DNA from 3 places in the Allobosea sp. GW823-FHT01F03 genome. Region 2 is predicted to be linked to each of the others. Evidence: predicted binding sites of a transcription regulator. Region 2 holds the regulator's gene; each other region holds the start of a gene.
The links. The regulator LexA, encoded in region 2, represses DNA repair genes until DNA is damaged. The targets are predictions, from matches to a motif close to TGTTCNNNNTGTGTTCNG.
Positions count from the first base shown of each region.

Region 1: AC3RCC_RS23995 (ImuA family protein) is a predicted target of LexA. The motif match lies at 3,405-3,422, and genes of this name have one in related genera.
Region 3: ssb (single-stranded DNA-binding protein) is a predicted target of LexA. The motif match lies at 2,607-2,624, and genes of this name have one in related genera.

Region 1 covers NZ_CM179505.1:5,021,411-5,026,774, reverse strand. The annotation lists gene AC3RCC_RS24015 (NADH:flavin oxidoreductase/NADH oxidase) at 1-220, opposite strand, end outside; gene AC3RCC_RS24010 (AEC family transporter) at 279-1,217, opposite strand; gene AC3RCC_RS24005 (bestrophin-like domain) at 1,353-2,099, opposite strand; gene AC3RCC_RS24000 (DUF808 domain-containing protein) at 2,207-3,205, opposite strand; gene AC3RCC_RS23995 (ImuA family protein) at 3,430-4,260, shown strand; gene AC3RCC_RS23990 (Y-family DNA polymerase) at 4,166-5,364, shown strand, end outside.
Region 2 covers NZ_CM179505.1:3,305,271-3,310,634, reverse strand. The annotation lists gene lpxB (lipid-A-disaccharide synthase) at 1-594, shown strand, start outside; gene lexA (transcriptional repressor LexA) at 871-1,602, shown strand; gene AC3RCC_RS15855 (ComEC/Rec2 family competence protein) at 1,596-3,782, opposite strand; gene gltX (glutamate--tRNA ligase) at 4,032-5,364, shown strand, end outside.
Region 3 covers NZ_CM179505.1:2,909,652-2,915,015, reverse strand. The annotation lists gene AC3RCC_RS14100 (M20 family metallopeptidase) at 1-1,099, opposite strand, end outside; gene AC3RCC_RS14095 (VOC family protein) at 1,221-1,850, opposite strand; gene ssb (single-stranded DNA-binding protein) at 1,966-2,517, opposite strand; gene AC3RCC_RS14085 (hypothetical protein) at 2,904-3,206, shown strand; gene AC3RCC_RS14080 (hypothetical protein) at 3,232-3,426, opposite strand; gene AC3RCC_RS14075 (glycosyltransferase family protein) at 3,457-4,602, opposite strand; gene AC3RCC_RS14070 (L,D-transpeptidase) at 4,854-5,364, opposite strand, start outside.

The DNA.
Region 1 (5,364 bases), 1.7 Mb from region 2:
GGCCGAGATCGTCGGGGCTGATCCGGCCCTCGGGCTCGACCGCGGTCGCCTCGATGATCAGGAGGCCGGCGCCGGAGAGCGCGAGATTGCCGAGATGGATCAGGTGCCAGTCGGTGGCCGAGCCGTCTTCCGCCGAATATTGGCACATCGGCGCGATGACGATGCGGTTCGGAAGCTGGAGCCCATCGAGTGCGAGCGGGCGGAAGAGCTGGCTTGTCATGCGCTGTCCTCGAGATTGCTGGAGCAGTGGAAAGGCAGGAATTGCGACGGGCTGCGGTTCAGCCGGAGACCAGCCAGATCGCGATGGGGAAGGTCAGGGCTGCGGCGGTGGTCGAGATCACGATGGCGGCGGCCAGCGGCCGGCTGTCGGTCTCGAAGCGCTCCGAGATCACGAAGACATTGGCGGCGATCGGCAGCGCCGCATAGAGCACGCCGGCTTTGACCCAGAACGGGTCGAGTCTGAGCACGATGGCGAGCACGAACCAGGTCAGCAGCGGGTGCAGGACGAGCTTGCCGAGGACGAGCGGCAGCACGCCTTTCAGCGGCAGCCTCCCTTCCCGGCTCCACTGCCAGGCGGCGACGCCGAGCGCGAAGATGCCGACCGGGGCGGCCGAGCCGCCGAGGAAGACGAGGAAGCGGTCGATCGGCTCGGGGATGGAAAGGCCGCTGAGCGAGAGCGCGACGCCGCCCATGATCGAGAGCATGAAGGGATTGACGATGGTGCCGCGCACCAGCCTTGCCGCGATGCGCCAGGGCGAGCCCTTGCCCCGCCCGGCCTCGATCAGCCCGATCGCGAGGGGAACGACCAGTGCCGTGTCGCAGATCAGCCCGATCGCGATCGGCGCTGCCGCCCCGTCGCCGAGGAAGGCCAGCATCAGGGGAATGCCGAGGAAGGCGAAATTGCCGCCGACCAGGCTCTGGCCGCGCGAGACCGCATTGGGGAAGGGCATCCCGAAAAAGCGGCGCGCCACAAGGATGCCGAGGCCCATCCCCACGATGCCGAGCAGGGCCAGGGCGGCGAAGAACACCCCGTTCCAGAGCTCGGCGATCGGCTGGCGCGACATCACCCGGAGCACCATCGCCGGCGTCGCCACCATGAAGGCATAGGTGTTGAGCACCCGGACCGCATCGCTGCCGAACAGGCCGCGCCAGGCGGAGAGGGCACCGAGCCCGATCACGGCGAAGAAGGGCGTGCTGGTGGCGAGGAATTGCAGCATGACAGGTCCGGCGGTCCGTGCGTTGGACCTCGGGCGAGGAGCTAGCAGATTTGCGTAGGGATGACGGCCCCTGCCCATGCATGGCGCCCGGCATGTTTGCGGGGGGAGGCGGAATACCGGCGGCTGCGATGCGGATCAGGGCTGGCCGAGACGTGCGAGCGCGAGCTGGAGCGGCAGGTCGGAGACGCGGATGAAGCCGAGATAGGGGTGGTCCATGTCGATGATCAGCACCAGTGCTGCCGTCACCGACAAGGCCGAGCCTAACAGCGTCACCACGACCGTGGCATTTCCCGGGCTCAGCAGGCCGAAGGAGGCGAAGAGCAAAGCGAGCCAGAAGACGAGGATGATGATGAAGATGCCTGGGAAGCCGCCGGTCTCGGTTTCCGGCCGCTGCCACCTCATTTCCGAGATCTGTCCGCTGAGCTGGAGGGCTCGGGCCTGAAGCCAGCGCTGTCCGTCATTGGCCGGTACGAGATGCCTGAGCCCGATCTGGATGGGCTCGACGTCGAGGCCCTCATGCAGCAGCCCCTCGCGTTCATCTTTGAGCTCGTTCAGCCTCGTCTCGAGGCTCTGTCGCAGGGCGACGCGCAGCGGCTTCGTCTCCGGCCCGTATTGGGCCATCGTCCGGTCGAGGAGCACGACATGGGCCGCCGAGGTTCTGAGCTCGGTCCCGGCTTCGTCGAAGGAGCGTTTCGCCGAGGCGATCAGCAGGCCGAGCGCGATCGCGGACAGGGTTCCGATGATGGCAGTGGCGAGCTTGATCAACTCCCGGGAGTCGGGGGAGAGATGATGATCCGGCAGGCGCGCGCGCAGCAGCATTCCGCCGGCTGCTGCGCCGAACACGAAGATGAACGCGACGGCGCCGACCAGGAACGGAGTCATGCTCTTTCCCCGCATGTCTGTGGCGTGAGATTATTCGGCGAGCCAAGGGCACGGTAGTGGTCGTTTGGGTAGCGAAGTACTGCCCGCCAGGGCTTCCGCCGGCTGGACTACTTCCTCGCCGCGGCGCCGGCGGTCTTCGCCGCCCTGCCGCGCCAGATCCTGAGGGCCGGCTCGACGACGAAATGCATGCCGACGAGGCAGAGCCCGCCGATCGCAAGCCCGAACACGGCCGAGGCGCCGGCAGTGGTCAGCCATTCCAGCAGGCCGGAGGCCGCCGGGCCGGCCTGCCCGACCGCCACCGCGACGCCGTGAATGGCGTGCTCGATCCCGTCGAGGCCGTAGCCGGCGAGGCCATGGATGATGATGCCGCCGCCGACCCAGAGCATCGCGGCGGTGCCGACTGCGCTCAGCGCTTTCAGGAAATGCGGCATGCCGAGGACGAGGCCGCGGCCGATCGGCCGGATCAGCGGCTTGCCGGTCCGCGCCATCGCGGCGCCTGCATCGTCCGCCTTCACGATCAGGGCGACGGCGCCATAGACCAGCAGGGTCATGCCGAGGCCGACCACGGCAAGCACCAGGGCCTGCGTCCAGTAGGACGAGGCGGTGACGGTCGCGAGCGTGATCGCCATGATCTCGGCGGAGAGGATGAAGTCGGTCTTGATCGCGCTTGAGATCTTCTGTGCCTCAAGCTGCGTGGCATCGAGGATTTCGGCCGTGGCTTCGCCCTGCGCCGCCTCGTGCCCGGCATGCGGCATGACGAGCTCGTAGACCTTCTCGAAGCCCTCGAAGCAGAGATAGGCGCCGCCTGCCATCAGGAGCGGCGTGATCGCCCAGGGCGCGATGAAGCTCAGCACCAAAGCCGCCGGCAGCAGGAAGATGAGCTTGTTCTTGAGTGAGCCGAGGGCGATCTTGCCGATGATCGGCAGCTCGCGATCGGCCGAGAAGCCGACGGCATAGCGCGGCGTCACGGCCGCATCGTCGATGACGATGCCCGCAGCCTTGGCGCCCGCCTTGGTCGCCTGGCCCGCCGCATCGTCGAGCGCGGCGGCCGCGACCTTGGCGAGGCCGGCGATGTCGTCGAGAAGCGCGAACAGTCCTGAGCTCATCTCTGTCCCCGGGAAGGCGGCGGCGGGCGTACCTGCCTCGCAGCAAGCCGATCGGCATTTCCTTGATATGACAGAAAACCTGCGATTGGCGACAGTTCGGCCGGCTGGGAGGCGATTCCTGCCATGTCTCGCCTTTCTGGCAAGGAGCGGGCCGCATATCCGGGCTTGACTCCGGCAGAGTTTGGGAGTGGTTTTATGTCAGAACAAATAGTGAACATTATCCCATGTCCGACGCTTCTTCCCGCTCCTTGGCCGGCCTCCGGCAGAGCCTCGCTCTGGCGGGGCTGGCGCGCGAGCTCGCGCCGGTGGAGCGGGTCGATTTCGGCATGGCGGGGCTGGACGAGCCGCTGGGCGGCGGCATCGCCCGCGCCGCCCTGCACGAGATCTATGCCTCGGCTGGAGCCGATCTGCCCGCCGCGACCGGCTTCGCCGCGGCGCTGGCCCTGCGGGCCGCGGGGATGCGGCCGCTGCTCTGGGTTCGGCAGGATTTTCTGGCGGCCGAGGCCGGCCGGCTGCACCCGTCCGGCCTCGCCGAGCTCGGCCTCGACCCCGCGCAGGTTCTGCTGGTGCGGGCCCGCGATGCCGAGGGCGTGTTGCGTGCTGGGGCCGAGGCGGCCCGCTGTTCGGCTCTCGGCGCGGCGCTGATCGAGCCCTGGGGCGAGCCGCGCCAGCTCGACCTGACCGCCAGCCGGCGCCTTGCTCTGGCAGCCGAGGCTTCCGGCGTCATGACCCTGCTCCTGCGGGTCTCTCCTGAGCCGGCGCCGAGCGCGGCGACGACCCGCTGGCTGGTGCGGGTTCTGCCGTCGCGGCCGCGCGAGGCCAATGCGCCGGGCGATCCGGCCTTCAGTTTGAGGCTGCTGCGCCATCGCGGCGGCCTCGGTGAGTGTGAGTGGCGTGTGGAGTGGAACCGTGAGCGACGATCTTTCCAGGAATGGAACCGGGAGGATGGAGGCCGAAGCGATGCAGCGCCGCTATCTCGCCCTCTGGTTTCCCTTCCTGGCGAGCGACCGGCTGCATCGGCAGAGGGCGCTCCCGCCTGGCGCCGGGCTGGATGAGCGGCCGCTCGTCCTGGTCGAGAAGGAGGGCGGTGCGCTCAGGCTCGCCGATTGCGACCGGCGCGCCGTCGCGCTCGGCCTGACCCGCGGCCTGACCCTCGCCGATGCCCGCGCCCGCATTCCCGATCTCGCCATCGCCGAGGCCGATCCCGCCGCCGATGCGCGCTTCCTCGAACGCCTTACCGGGCTCTGTGACCGCTTCACCCCGCTGGTTGCGCTCGATCCACCGCATGGGCTGGTGCTCGACATCAGCGGCTGCGCCCATCTCTTCGGCGGCGAGGCGGCATTGCGCCAGGAGATCGGCATCCGGCTGCGCCGGCTCGGCCTCCAGCTGCGCGCCAGCATCGCCGGCACGCCCGAGGCGGCGCGGGCGCTCGCCCGGTTCGGCGACTGTGCCGTCTCCCCGCCGGGCGGCGATGCGGAGCACACCCGGCTCCTGCCGGTCGCCGCTCTGGAAGCGCCGGCCGAGATCGTTCTCGCCCTGTCGCGAGCCGGGCTGAAGACGCTCGCTGATCTTTCAGCCCGCCCTTCGGGCACGCTGTCGGCCCGCTTCGGCGAAGCCCTCGCCAGGCGGCTGCGGCGTATCCTCGGCCATGAGGACATCCGCATCACCCCCTTGCGGCTGCCGCCCGATTGCATGGTCGAGCGGCATTTCCCCGAGCCTTTGCAGGATACCGATGGGCTGGAGGCGATCCTGCGGCATTTGCTCGACGAGGCGGTCCGTAGCCTCGAGCAGCGCGGCGAGGGCGGGCGCGCCTTCGAGATCAGCTTCTTCCGCAGCGACGGCGCCGTCCGGCGCCTGTCCCTCGAGACCGGCCGGCCCTCGCGCGATCCCGCCGCCATATTGCGGCTCTACCGCGAACGCATCGACACGCTGGCGGACCCGCTCGATCCCGGTTTCGGCTTCGATGCGATCCGCCTCGCCGTGCCGGTCTGCGAGCCGCTCGGGACGCCGCAGGCGAGCCTCGACGGGCGCGCCGTCGAGGAGGAGGCGGTGGCCGATCTGGTCGACCGGCTCGTCGCCCGCTTCGGCCGTGACCGGGTGCTGCGCTTCGTCGCCCGCAACTCCCATCATCCCGAGCGGGAAGCCGGCGCGGTCCCGGC
Region 2 (5,364 bases):
CTTATCCTCGTCCTGCCGGGCAGCCGTGGCTCCGAGATCCGCCACCTCATGCCCGCCTTCGGCGAGACGATCGCGCGCATCGCCCGGGCATTGCCGCGGGCACGCTTCGTCTTGCCGGCCGTGCCGCGTCTGGTCGAAGCCATTACCGGGATCGTCGCAAGCTGGCCCGTGAAACCCGAGATCGTGACGGGGGAGGCGGCCAAGCTCGCGGCCTTCCGTCAGGCGCGCGCGGCACTCGCCGCCTCCGGAACGGTGACGCTCGAGCTCGCCCTGGCGCAGGTGCCGACCGTCGCCGCCTATCGTGGTGCCGGCTGGGAGGCGGCGCTGGCCCGCCGCCTGATCAAGCTGCCGACGGTCATCCTGCCGAACCTCATTCTCGGCGAGAACGTCGTTCCCGAGTTCATCCAGGACGATGTGACGCCGGACGCGCTGGCCCTGGCTCTCACCGCGGTGATCGGCGACGGTGCGGCGCGCGACCGCCAGCTCGACGGTTTCGCCGCGCTCGAGCACAGGATGCGCAGCGCCGGCCCGAGCCCGGCCGCCAATGCCGTCGATGCGGCGCTGGCGCTGCTGCGGCAGCAGCCGGCATCGTAGCGCGGGATCGCCGAATTCGCCGCGGATCGGCAGTCCGCGGCGGTCAAGCCCACTGCCGCGACGGCCATCATCGTGCCCGGAATCGCCGGCCTGAGCTCTATCGCCGCTCCGTCTCTTCTTGCTGCCTTGTTCTCCGCAAAGCTTCGCGTGCAAGGAGAAGGACAGCTTTCACGCCCTGCAAGAGCGTGCTGAACCTCTCTTGCGGAACACATGGCGAACAGGTATGTTGTTCGTGCTTTGTTTCGATTCCGATGCGAAAGGCTGGGCGGCGAGATCATGCTGACACGCAAACAGTTCGAACTGCTTCGCTTCATCCATGAACGCCTGCGCGAATCCGGCGTCCCGCCCTCCTTCGACGAGATGAAGGATGCGCTCGATCTGCGCTCCAAATCCGGCATTCACCGGTTGATCATGGCGCTGGAGGAGCGCGGCTTCATTCGCCGGCTACCGAACCGCGCCCGGGCACTCGAAGTCATCAAGATGCCGGACGGAATCGGCGGTGCGCCGGGGCAGCGCGCCCGTTTCAGCCCGTCCATCGTGCAGGGGGGGCTCGGCCAGACTCCGCCTGCCCCAGCCGCCAACCTCGCCAAGCCGCGCCCCGCCACCGCTGAGGAGAACGGACGCACGACCGTTTCCATCCCGGTGATGGGTCGAATCGCCGCTGGCACGCCGATCTCGGCGATCCAGGATCGCAGCCACAGCGTCTCCATGCCGGCCGACATGCTCGGCGGCGGCGAGCACTACGCGCTGGAGGTCCGCGGCGACTCGATGATCGAGGCCGGCATTCTCGACGGCGACACCGTCGTCATCCGCAAGCAGGACACCGCCAACACCGGCGACATCATCGTCGCCCTGATCGATGACGAGGAGGCGACGCTGAAGCGCCTGCGCAAGCGCGGCTCCTCGATTGCCCTGGAGGCCGCCAACCCGGCCTACGAGACCCGCGTGCTCGGCCCGGATCGCGTCAAGATCCAGGGTCGGCTCGTCAATCTGATGCGGCGCTACTGAAGCAACCCGCTGTCCTCCGCCTGCTCCGCCGTTGCAGCGGCGGGTAGCGAGGTGGCAGGGGCGCGTCCCGGCTCCGGTGACGAAGGCGCGGCGACGGGAGCAGGCCGGGCCCGGGTCCAGGGCCGCAGGCGCGTCGCGTCCTCGGCGGTGTAGGAGCGCCAGTTTCCACCAGGCGAGGAGCCCAGCGCCGTCGCCCCGTCACGCGTGAGCGCAGCCCGGTCGATCAGCCGGGCGGTGCAGCTGCCATTGGCATGGAGCGGCGTCACGACGAGATCGGCGCGCAGGCAATCCTCGACGATAGCGATGCGGTCGCGAGTGTAGGCGACTTTGCGGCCGTCCCTGAGGCGGATCACGCAGCCGCGCGCATCGCAGGCGGCGCCTTCTCGCAAGGCCGGATCGTCCGGGGAGCGGGAATCCCCGTCGGCATGGAGCCATTGCGCCAGGACGAAACGGCTCGGCTTGCCTGCGAGGACGAGCCGCCCTTCGGGGCCGCGTACCAGAATGCCGGAACCGTCGCGCTCGATCAGGATGTCCGGCCGCGTCGGGTCCGTGGCGAGCGCCAGACCGGCGCAGAGCGGCAGTGCCGCCAGGTAGCGCAAGGCCGTCGTCCACAAGGTCAGCCAGAGCAGCGCCAGGGCGAACAGGGCGAGCGCCAGGGCGTCGAAGGCCGGCAGCACCACTGTCGAGCGCTCGATCCCGGCAACCCAGTGGGCGAGCCGCAGGACGAGGCCGGAGGCCCAGCCCATCAGGGCCCAGGCGGGCCAGTCGAGCCCGAAGGGATAGGCCAGCACGCCGAAGACCGCGGCCGGCATGACGATCAACGAGACGAAAGGCAAAGCGAGCGCGTTGCCGAGCAGGCCGAACGGGTTGAAGGTCTGGAAATGATAGACGCCGAAGGGTGCCGTCGCCGCCGTCGCCAGCAAGGTGGTGACGACGATGCCGACTGCGGAGAGCCAGAGCGGCCGCAAGGGCCAGGGCCAGCTCGCAGCGGCCGGGTCGGGTGAGCGCTCCTGCCAGCGCTCGGCGAAGGCGATCAGCGCGGCGACCGCGCCGAAAGACATCTGGAAGCTCGGCCCGAGCAGCGCCTCGGGCTCGCGCAGCAGCACGATGATCGCGGCGAGAGCGAGATTGCGCATGCTGAGGGCCGGCCGGTCGACCAGGATGGCGCCGAGCATCACCAGGGTCATGATCAAGGAGCGGACCGTCGCGACCTCGGCACCCGAGAAAACGCAATAGGCGGTGGCGCCGAACATGGCGGCGAGTGCGGCGAGCTTCTTGATCGGCCAGAAGAGGGCGAGGCCGGGCGACAGCGCCAGCAGCGCCCGTGCCAGCCAGAAGATCGTGCCGGCCGCCAGAACCATGTGCAGGCCGGAGATCGAGACGATGTGGTAGATGCCGGCGGCGCGCAGATCGTCATTGGTCGGTTCGGTGATCAGGCCGCGCTTGCCGGTCACCAGGGCGGCCGCCATCGCGCCCGCCTGCCCGCCGCCGATCGTGGCGATGCGCTCGGTCAGCGCATTGCGCGCCTGGTCGATGGCGATGCTCCAGGCGAGCTGCCGCGACGGCCGAGAAGGCGCCGGTGCCAGCGCGACCTTTCCGGCAATGCTGCCGACCGCGCCGATGCCGCGGAAGAAGGCGTCGCGGGCGAAGTCATAGCCGCCGGGACGCGCCGGTCCAGGCGGCGGCAGGAGCCGCGCGGTCGCCACGATGTGATCGCCGGGCTTCAAGGTCGTCGCGATGGTGCTGACGCGGACGCGCCTCGGGCGCTGCTGCGGTTCGACGCCCGGCAGGGCGGTGACCAGGACGACCAGACGGACGCCCTTCTCGCGCTGCTCCAGCGTCTCGACGAAACCGGTGATCTTGCCGACATGGAGCCGGGAGAGCGCCGGTGCCGCGATGCTCGCCGCCCGCCAGGCTCCGGCGCCGAAGCCGGCAAAGAGTGCGCCTAGCGCGACACAGACGAGCATGGCGCGGCGCCTGTGGCGCAATAGCAGCGCGGCGAGCGCGGACAGGGCGAGGCCGGCCAGCGGCGCCGCCGGGCTCGGCTCGCGATCGGCGAGGAAATACAGGACGACGCCGAGCCCGAGCGGCACCGGAAGCCAGTTGAAGAGGCGCCGCCGCTCGATCTCGGTTTCGAGCATGGCGCGGAGCGGGGCGTACCAGTTCGACGGGGTCCACACCGGGCTCAGCGACAGCCGATACGCCCACCTTGCCCCACCCCGCCAGGCGAGGGCGCGCGCGGAGGCCTTTCGGCGACGCCCGGGCGGTGCGGAAAGCATCGGCCTCCCTTTCGCCACCGGAACAGGAAGACGCTTAACGGCGGCCGCAAAGCCATGTTACAGCGACCGCGCCGGTTGTCAGCCCCGGCCGAGACCGCCCATGAGCCGGCTCTCGCCCTTCATCCGCCCGTTCCGTCGGAGTCCTTCTTCATGAGCGATGAGGTCGTCACGCGCTTTGCGCCGTCGCCTACCGGATTCCTCCATATCGGTGGCGCCCGCACCGCCCTGTTCAACTGGCTCTATGCCCGCCGCCATGGTGGCAAGATGCTGCTGCGCATCGAGGATACCGATCGCGAACGCTCGACCGATGCCGCCATCGCCGCGATTCTCGACGGCCTGTCCTGGCTCGGTCTCGATTGGGACGGGCAGACCGTCTACCAGTTCCAGCGTGCCGCCCGGCATCGCGAGGTCGCTGAGCAGATGCTCGCAGCCGGCAAGGCCTATTATTGCTATGCGACCCCGCAGGAACTCGACGAGATGCGCGAGAAGGCCAAGGCCGAGGGCCGGCCGATGCGCTATGACGGGCGCTGGCGCGACCGCGATCCGGCGACCGCACCGGCCGGCGCCAAGCCGGTCATTCGCCTGAAGGCCGAGCAGACCGGCGAGACTGTGGTCGAGGACGAGGTCCAGGGCCGCGTCGTCTGGCAGAACGAGAATCTCGACGATCTCGTCCTGCTGCGCTCGGACGGCAACCCGACCTATATGCTCGCCGTGGTCGTCGACGATCACGACATGGGCGTCACCCATATCATCCGCGGCGACGACCACCTGACCAATGCGGCACGGCAGACGCAGATCTATCAGGCGATGGGCTGGAAGGTGCCGAGCATGTCGCACATCCCGCTGATCCATGGGCCGGACGGCGCAAAACTGTCGAAACGCCACGGTGCGCTCGGCGTCGACGCCTATCGCGCCATGGGCTATCTGCCGATCGCGCTGCGCAACTATCTGCTGCGTCTCGGCTGGAGCCATGGCGACCAGGAGATCTTCTCCCCCGAGGAGATGATCTCGCTGTTCAACCTGTCCTCGATCGGCCGCTCCCCGGCGCGGTTCGACTATGCCAAGCTGGAGAGCCTGAACGGGCTCTATATGCGCCAGTCGGAGGATCGCGAGCTGCTTGAAGCGCTGAAGGCGATCCTGCCCGAGATCGGTCCGGCCCGTGGACTGCCCGCCGAACTCGACCCGGCGCTCGAACGCCGCTTCCTGGCGGCGATGCCTGGGCTCAAGGAGCGGGCCAAGACTTTGGTCGAACTGCTGGACAGTGCGTTTTATCTCTATGCCCAGCGCCCGTTGGCCCTTGAGCCCAAGGCCGCGGCGCTGCTCGACGATGCCGCGCGGGAGCGGATGCCGAAACTGGCAGAGAAGCTCGCGGCGCTGCCGGACTGGGCTCCCGCGGCGCTCGAAGCGGCCGTGCGGGAATTCGCCGAGGCGAGTGCCGTCAAGCTCGGCCAGGTCGCGCAGCCGCTGCGGGCCGCGCTGACCG
Region 3 (5,364 bases), 400 kb from region 2:
GCCCCTTGATCAGCGCCCGGCGCGGAGCGATCGACGGGATCAGCCCGTATTCCTGCAGGGTGTGAGCGCCGTCGCCATCGATGCCGAGCCCGTCCAGCGTCGGGACGCCGAGCGCCGCGGTGAAATTGCCGTCCGAACCACCACCGGTCATCGGGCAGTCCTGCAGGTCGAAGCCGTTTGCGGCAGCGATCGCCCGTGCCTTCTCGAAGAGCGCGCTGACCTCGGCGCTCTTCTCATAGGGCGGGCGGTTCATGCCGCCGCTGACCGTGACCTTCACATCTGGGTCATGCGGCTTGAGGCCGAGGATGCGCTGTTCCATCAGCGCACCGTCGGCGACGGTGGTGACGCGGCAATCGACGCTGAACCAGGCATGCTGCGGCACGACATTCGCCGCGGTGCCGCCGCCGACCAGCGCGACCGTGGTGGTGATGCCGCGCGAATAGTCGGTCATGCCTTCGACGTCGAGGATCTGATGCGCCGCCTCGCGGATCGCGTTGCGGCCATCGGCATGGCGCGAGCCCGAATGGGCCGGGCGCCCCTCGATCTTCACCTCGAAGCGGCCGACGCCCTTGCGCGCTGTGACGATCTTGCCGCCCTCGCGTGCCGGCTCGGTGACCAGAACCGCCATCGACCGGCGCCCGATATCCTCGATCAGCCCGCGCGTCGTCGGCGAACCGATCTCCTCGTCCGGGGTGAACAGGAAGACCATCGGCCGGCGGGCAGCGCCGCCCTTGGCGGCGTCCTTGAAGGCCTGAAGCGCCAGCCAGGCACCGCCCTTCATATCGTAGACGCCAGGGCCGTAGAGTCGGTCGCCCTCGACCCGGACCGGCAGGTCCTTGGCGCTGGTGCCGACCGGGTGGACCGTGTCGAGATGCGACATCAGCGCGACCGCCTTCTCGCCATTGTCGACGCCGGCGCGCAGCACCAGGCTGTCGCCGAGCCCGTCACGGCCGGGAATGCGCTCGACGGCGATCGGCAGGCCTTCGACCTCCCTGGCGACGAGGTCCATCATGCCGTTGACGCCGGGCACGTGATGGGTGGGGCTCTCCAGCGCGACCCAGACGGAGAGCGCGGGAACGGCGGGATCGTGAATGGTCATGACGGCTTGGTTTCGCAGGACAGCGTGGCGATACCGAGGAGATTGGCCATTTCGCCGGCTTTGTCCATCGCCGCTGGCGGGCAGCGGCCCTGCGGTCCGCGGGCAGGCGCGCTCAGCTCAGCTAACGCAGCCCGGCCGGCGTCTCGATCTGCGCATGATAGCGCAGCCTTGGCCCCAGGATCAGCGCGGGAGCGCCTTCGACCACCAACTCGCGATAGAGCGCGGCGATCGGACCCAGCTCCGGATGCGCGAGGCAGAAGCCGCGCAAGCGTGCCCCGAGATCGGCGATCGCCGCCATCGAGCGCAGCTTGCCGCGCCTGTCGATCACGGAATGCACCGCCCCGTCGAGCGGCAGCACACCGTCGTCGGGAATGGCGAAATCGAAGGCCGGGCCGTTCGCCGGAAGCGCGACCTTGCGGCCGAAGACGCCGCCGCGGCCTGCGAGCACGGTATCGATCGCATCGGTCCGTGCCACCCAGCCGCGCAGGCGTCGCCCCTCCTCCCAGTCGGCCCTCATCTGCCTTTGATCGTCGAGGCCGAACCAGCGCGCCCGGCCGGGCGCCTCACCCTCGGGATCCAGCGCCACGATCTCCAGATAAACGCCGTCGCCAAGCTGAAGCAGGTGATTATGCGTGCCCATGTAGCGATGGTGCTGGCCGAAGGGGACATCGAGATCGAGACAGGCGCGGACATGCGCGACGCCCTCGGCGAGCGTCGGTGCGATCACGGTGAGATGGTCCAGTCTCAGCATGCCTCGCTTCTCGCCCCTGCTCGCGCCTCATCTCGCAGCATACGAAAAGAGGCGCCTCCTGCGAGACGCCTCCCTGAACCACAGAGCGACAACGCCGCCCCCAAACAGCGAGAAACTAGAACGGGATGTCGTCGTCGAGATGGCTCGACGAGCGCGAGGAGCCGCCGCCCGAACCGCCGCCGGACATCGCCGGCTGGCGCGAGCCGCCGCCGCTGCCGCCCATCGGGCTCTGGCGGCCGAAGGAGCCGCCGCCGGAGGAGCGATCCTCGAAGGAACCGCCGCCGCCCTCGCCATATTCATCCGAGCCGCCCTGGCCGCGGCTGTCGAGAATGGTGAGTTCGCCGCGGAAGCGCTGCAGCACGATCTCGGTCGTGTACTTCTCGACGCCCTGCTGGTCCTGCCATTTGCGGGTCTGCAGCTGGCCCTCGATGTAAACCTTCGAGCCCTTCTTCAGATATTGCTCGGCGACCTTGGCGAGGTTCTCGTTGAAGATCACCACCGAATGCCACTCGGTGCGCTCCTTGCGCTCACCCGACTGCTTGTCGCGCCAGGTTTCCGAGGTGGCGATGCGCAGATTGACGACCGGCTCGCCACTTCCGAGGCGCCGCACCTCGGGGTCGCGCCCGAGATTGCCGACCAGAATGACCTTGTTGACGCTACCAGCCATGACAGGCTCCGTTTTCCTGCGCACTTCATCACGAACCGGCCGATCGACCGGAAGCGGACCCTAGCGATCCATCATCGCTTTATCAATGATGTTCCTGTTTTGTTCAAGCATAAAATCCCGAGTTGTCCCCGGAGATTCGCAACCGGTCCGTCCGTTCCCCAGGCCTGAAATCCGCCGCGGCATCGGCGCCCGCATCGGCTTGGGCACGGCAGGGTCCTGTGGCATCGGACCAAAAAGTGGAAGCCACTTTTCGGAAAACTCCGATGCGATAACAATGAGATAGATCGCCGCGCGTCCATTCGGACGCGCGACGATCTGGCGCGCTTCAGCCCGGAGATTTAGAGTTCATCGGCAATCCTCGGTCCGGCGATCATTCGGAGTTCAGGATGAACACTGCAAATCTCCAACTCGAAGGTCTTTTGCTCGCGGCTGCTGCCCTCTTCGGAGAGTTGAAGCGAAAAGGCCAGCTGGACAGCAGCCAGATCGAGGCGGCGCTCGATCGTGCCGACCAGGGCGCCTCCGCCCGGGCGACGGAGCTCTCCGATGCCAATCAGGAGGCAATCCGCTTTCCGATACGCTTCCTGCGCCAGGCACTGCGCGACGATGCCGGCCCGCTCGACTACAGCACCATTGCCGCCGAGATCGGCCGTTCGCTGGACCTGAGAGCAAATCAAAGCCCGGGCAAATAGGGCTTCCGAGCCGCCGCCGAAGACTTCAACCGCGCCCTCTCTGCCGATCCAGCGCGCCCTGCAACTGCTCGACGCGGATCGCCAGGGCTTCCCTGGTCAGGTTGACGCCCTCCGGCGCGCCGTCGATCGACAGAAGGACGCCGCGCTCGGCCATGTCGAGCTGTTCCTGCGCGAGCTCCAGATGCTTCCTGAGCATCTGCGTGACGCGGTCCTTGGCCACCGGGTCCGTATCCATAGCGCCCTCGCCTGTTCACCCCCCAGCACGCGACGATCGCACGGCCGGAGCCACTCGCCAACTCTCGGCACCTTCCGCCGTCCGGACCTGCGGCTCCGGCCCTGCAGCGGCGAGCTTCGCTCCGCCCTCGGCCCGCGCCAATCGTGAAAGCCGCTCCGCCATGACGCCAGCGAGCGCCTCGGACGAGCAGCGCCGCCGCCACCAGTCGAGCGCGCTCCTGTGCAGTTCGGCGAGGCGCTCCGGGTCGGCTAGCAGGCCGTTCACGCAAGGGCCTAGCTCGGACCAGTCGTCGAGCTGGATGAAGGGGCAGTCCGCGAAGAACCAGTGCCGGGGCACCCGGTCGCAGATCACGACGCAGCCCTGTCGCATGCCCTCGAACAGCCGGAAAGTCTCCGTCGAGGAACCGCGCGGCGCGAGGCAGATCTTGGAATCGGCCATCAGCTCGGAATAGCGGACCCCATCGGAGAGGATCCCATTCATGTAGGAGCCGGTGTCGGCCCAGAACACCTCGCCCGGCATTTCCGCGGCGAGCCGCTGCAACTCCTCGAGCATGCGCGAGCGCGCAATGTCCTTCGGCGTTCCCAGCAGCGCCCGGATCGAGAGCGGATGATAGGCGCGCTGCTTGACGCTGCCGATGAAGGAGACGGCGTAGCGGCGCTCGACGAAGGGCTTGCCGGGCAGGTCCGTCTGTCTGGCGTAGCCGAGGGGAACGGTCATGCCGCCCTCCTCTCGGGCGATCGCATCCTTGTGCCGGAGCGCCAGCAGCCCGCTGCTCCAGGCCCAGCGCAGCGCGTCCCGGACCGTCTTCGCCAGCAGCGCCAGGCCGGCGCCGATCTGAAGCGTGTTCACATAGGGGAAGAAGCCATGCGTCTTGAAGACGTAGCGCACCTTGTCGAAATAGGGCGGGATCTCGCAGAACTCCTCCATCAGGAGCAGGACGACGACGTTCCTCCCATAGCTCGGCAGCTCCCGCACCGTCTCCGTGCCCCAGACGATGTAGAAGATCAGGCCATCGGCCTCGAGGAGAGGCTCGAGCATCTTCAGGACGCCGACCCAGTAGGCCAGGAAGACATCGGCGAACGGGTCGACATAATCCGACAGATTGATCTCGACGGGATCATGCGCGTGGCGGCACAGGAAATATCTGAACTTGCCGTCCATGCTCATTCCGGCGAAAGCCCCAACCTCGGCGCGGCAGGCGCCCGGCACATGCGCAGCTTGCGGCTGCCATGTTGGCGACGCGGCTCGCCCAAGGCCATGGCTCTTCGGAGGTAGCCCTGCGGAACAGGCCGGCCGGGACCGCTTCTCGTTGCGCTCCACCCGTCGAGCGCGGCCAGAACGACAACGCCGCCGCTTCCGGGAAGCGGCGGCGCATTGCCTCACATCGTCGCAGCTGTTTCGTCAGCTCTCGCCTATGCCGGGAGCACGACCACCTTCGTCTTGACCGGGGTCTGAGCGTAGAGGTGCATCATGTCCTGCGTCAGCAGGCCGACGCAGCCGCTGGTGATGCCGTTGCCGATCGATTCGGCGTCGAGCGACGCATAGATCGTGTAGAGCGTGTAGGCGCCGTTTTGGTAGAGATGGAGCGTGCGCGCGCCGAGCGGGTTCTCGAGCCCCCCCGGCATGCCGCGGGCATATTTCGCCACCTCGGGCTGGCGCTTGATCATCTCCCTGGGCGGCGTCCAGGTCGGCCATTCGGATTTGCGCCCGACATAGGCGTTGCCGTTCCAGCGGAAGCCGTCGCGGCCGACATTGGCGCCATAGCGGGTCGCGGTGCCGTCGCCCGCGACGCGATAGACATAGTAATTGGCGGGATCGACGATGATCGTACCGGCCGGCTCCTTGCTGTCATAGGCGACCGTCCGCCGGAAGTACTTCGGATCGACCTTGCTGACGTCGATCGCCGGAACCGGGAACTTCTCT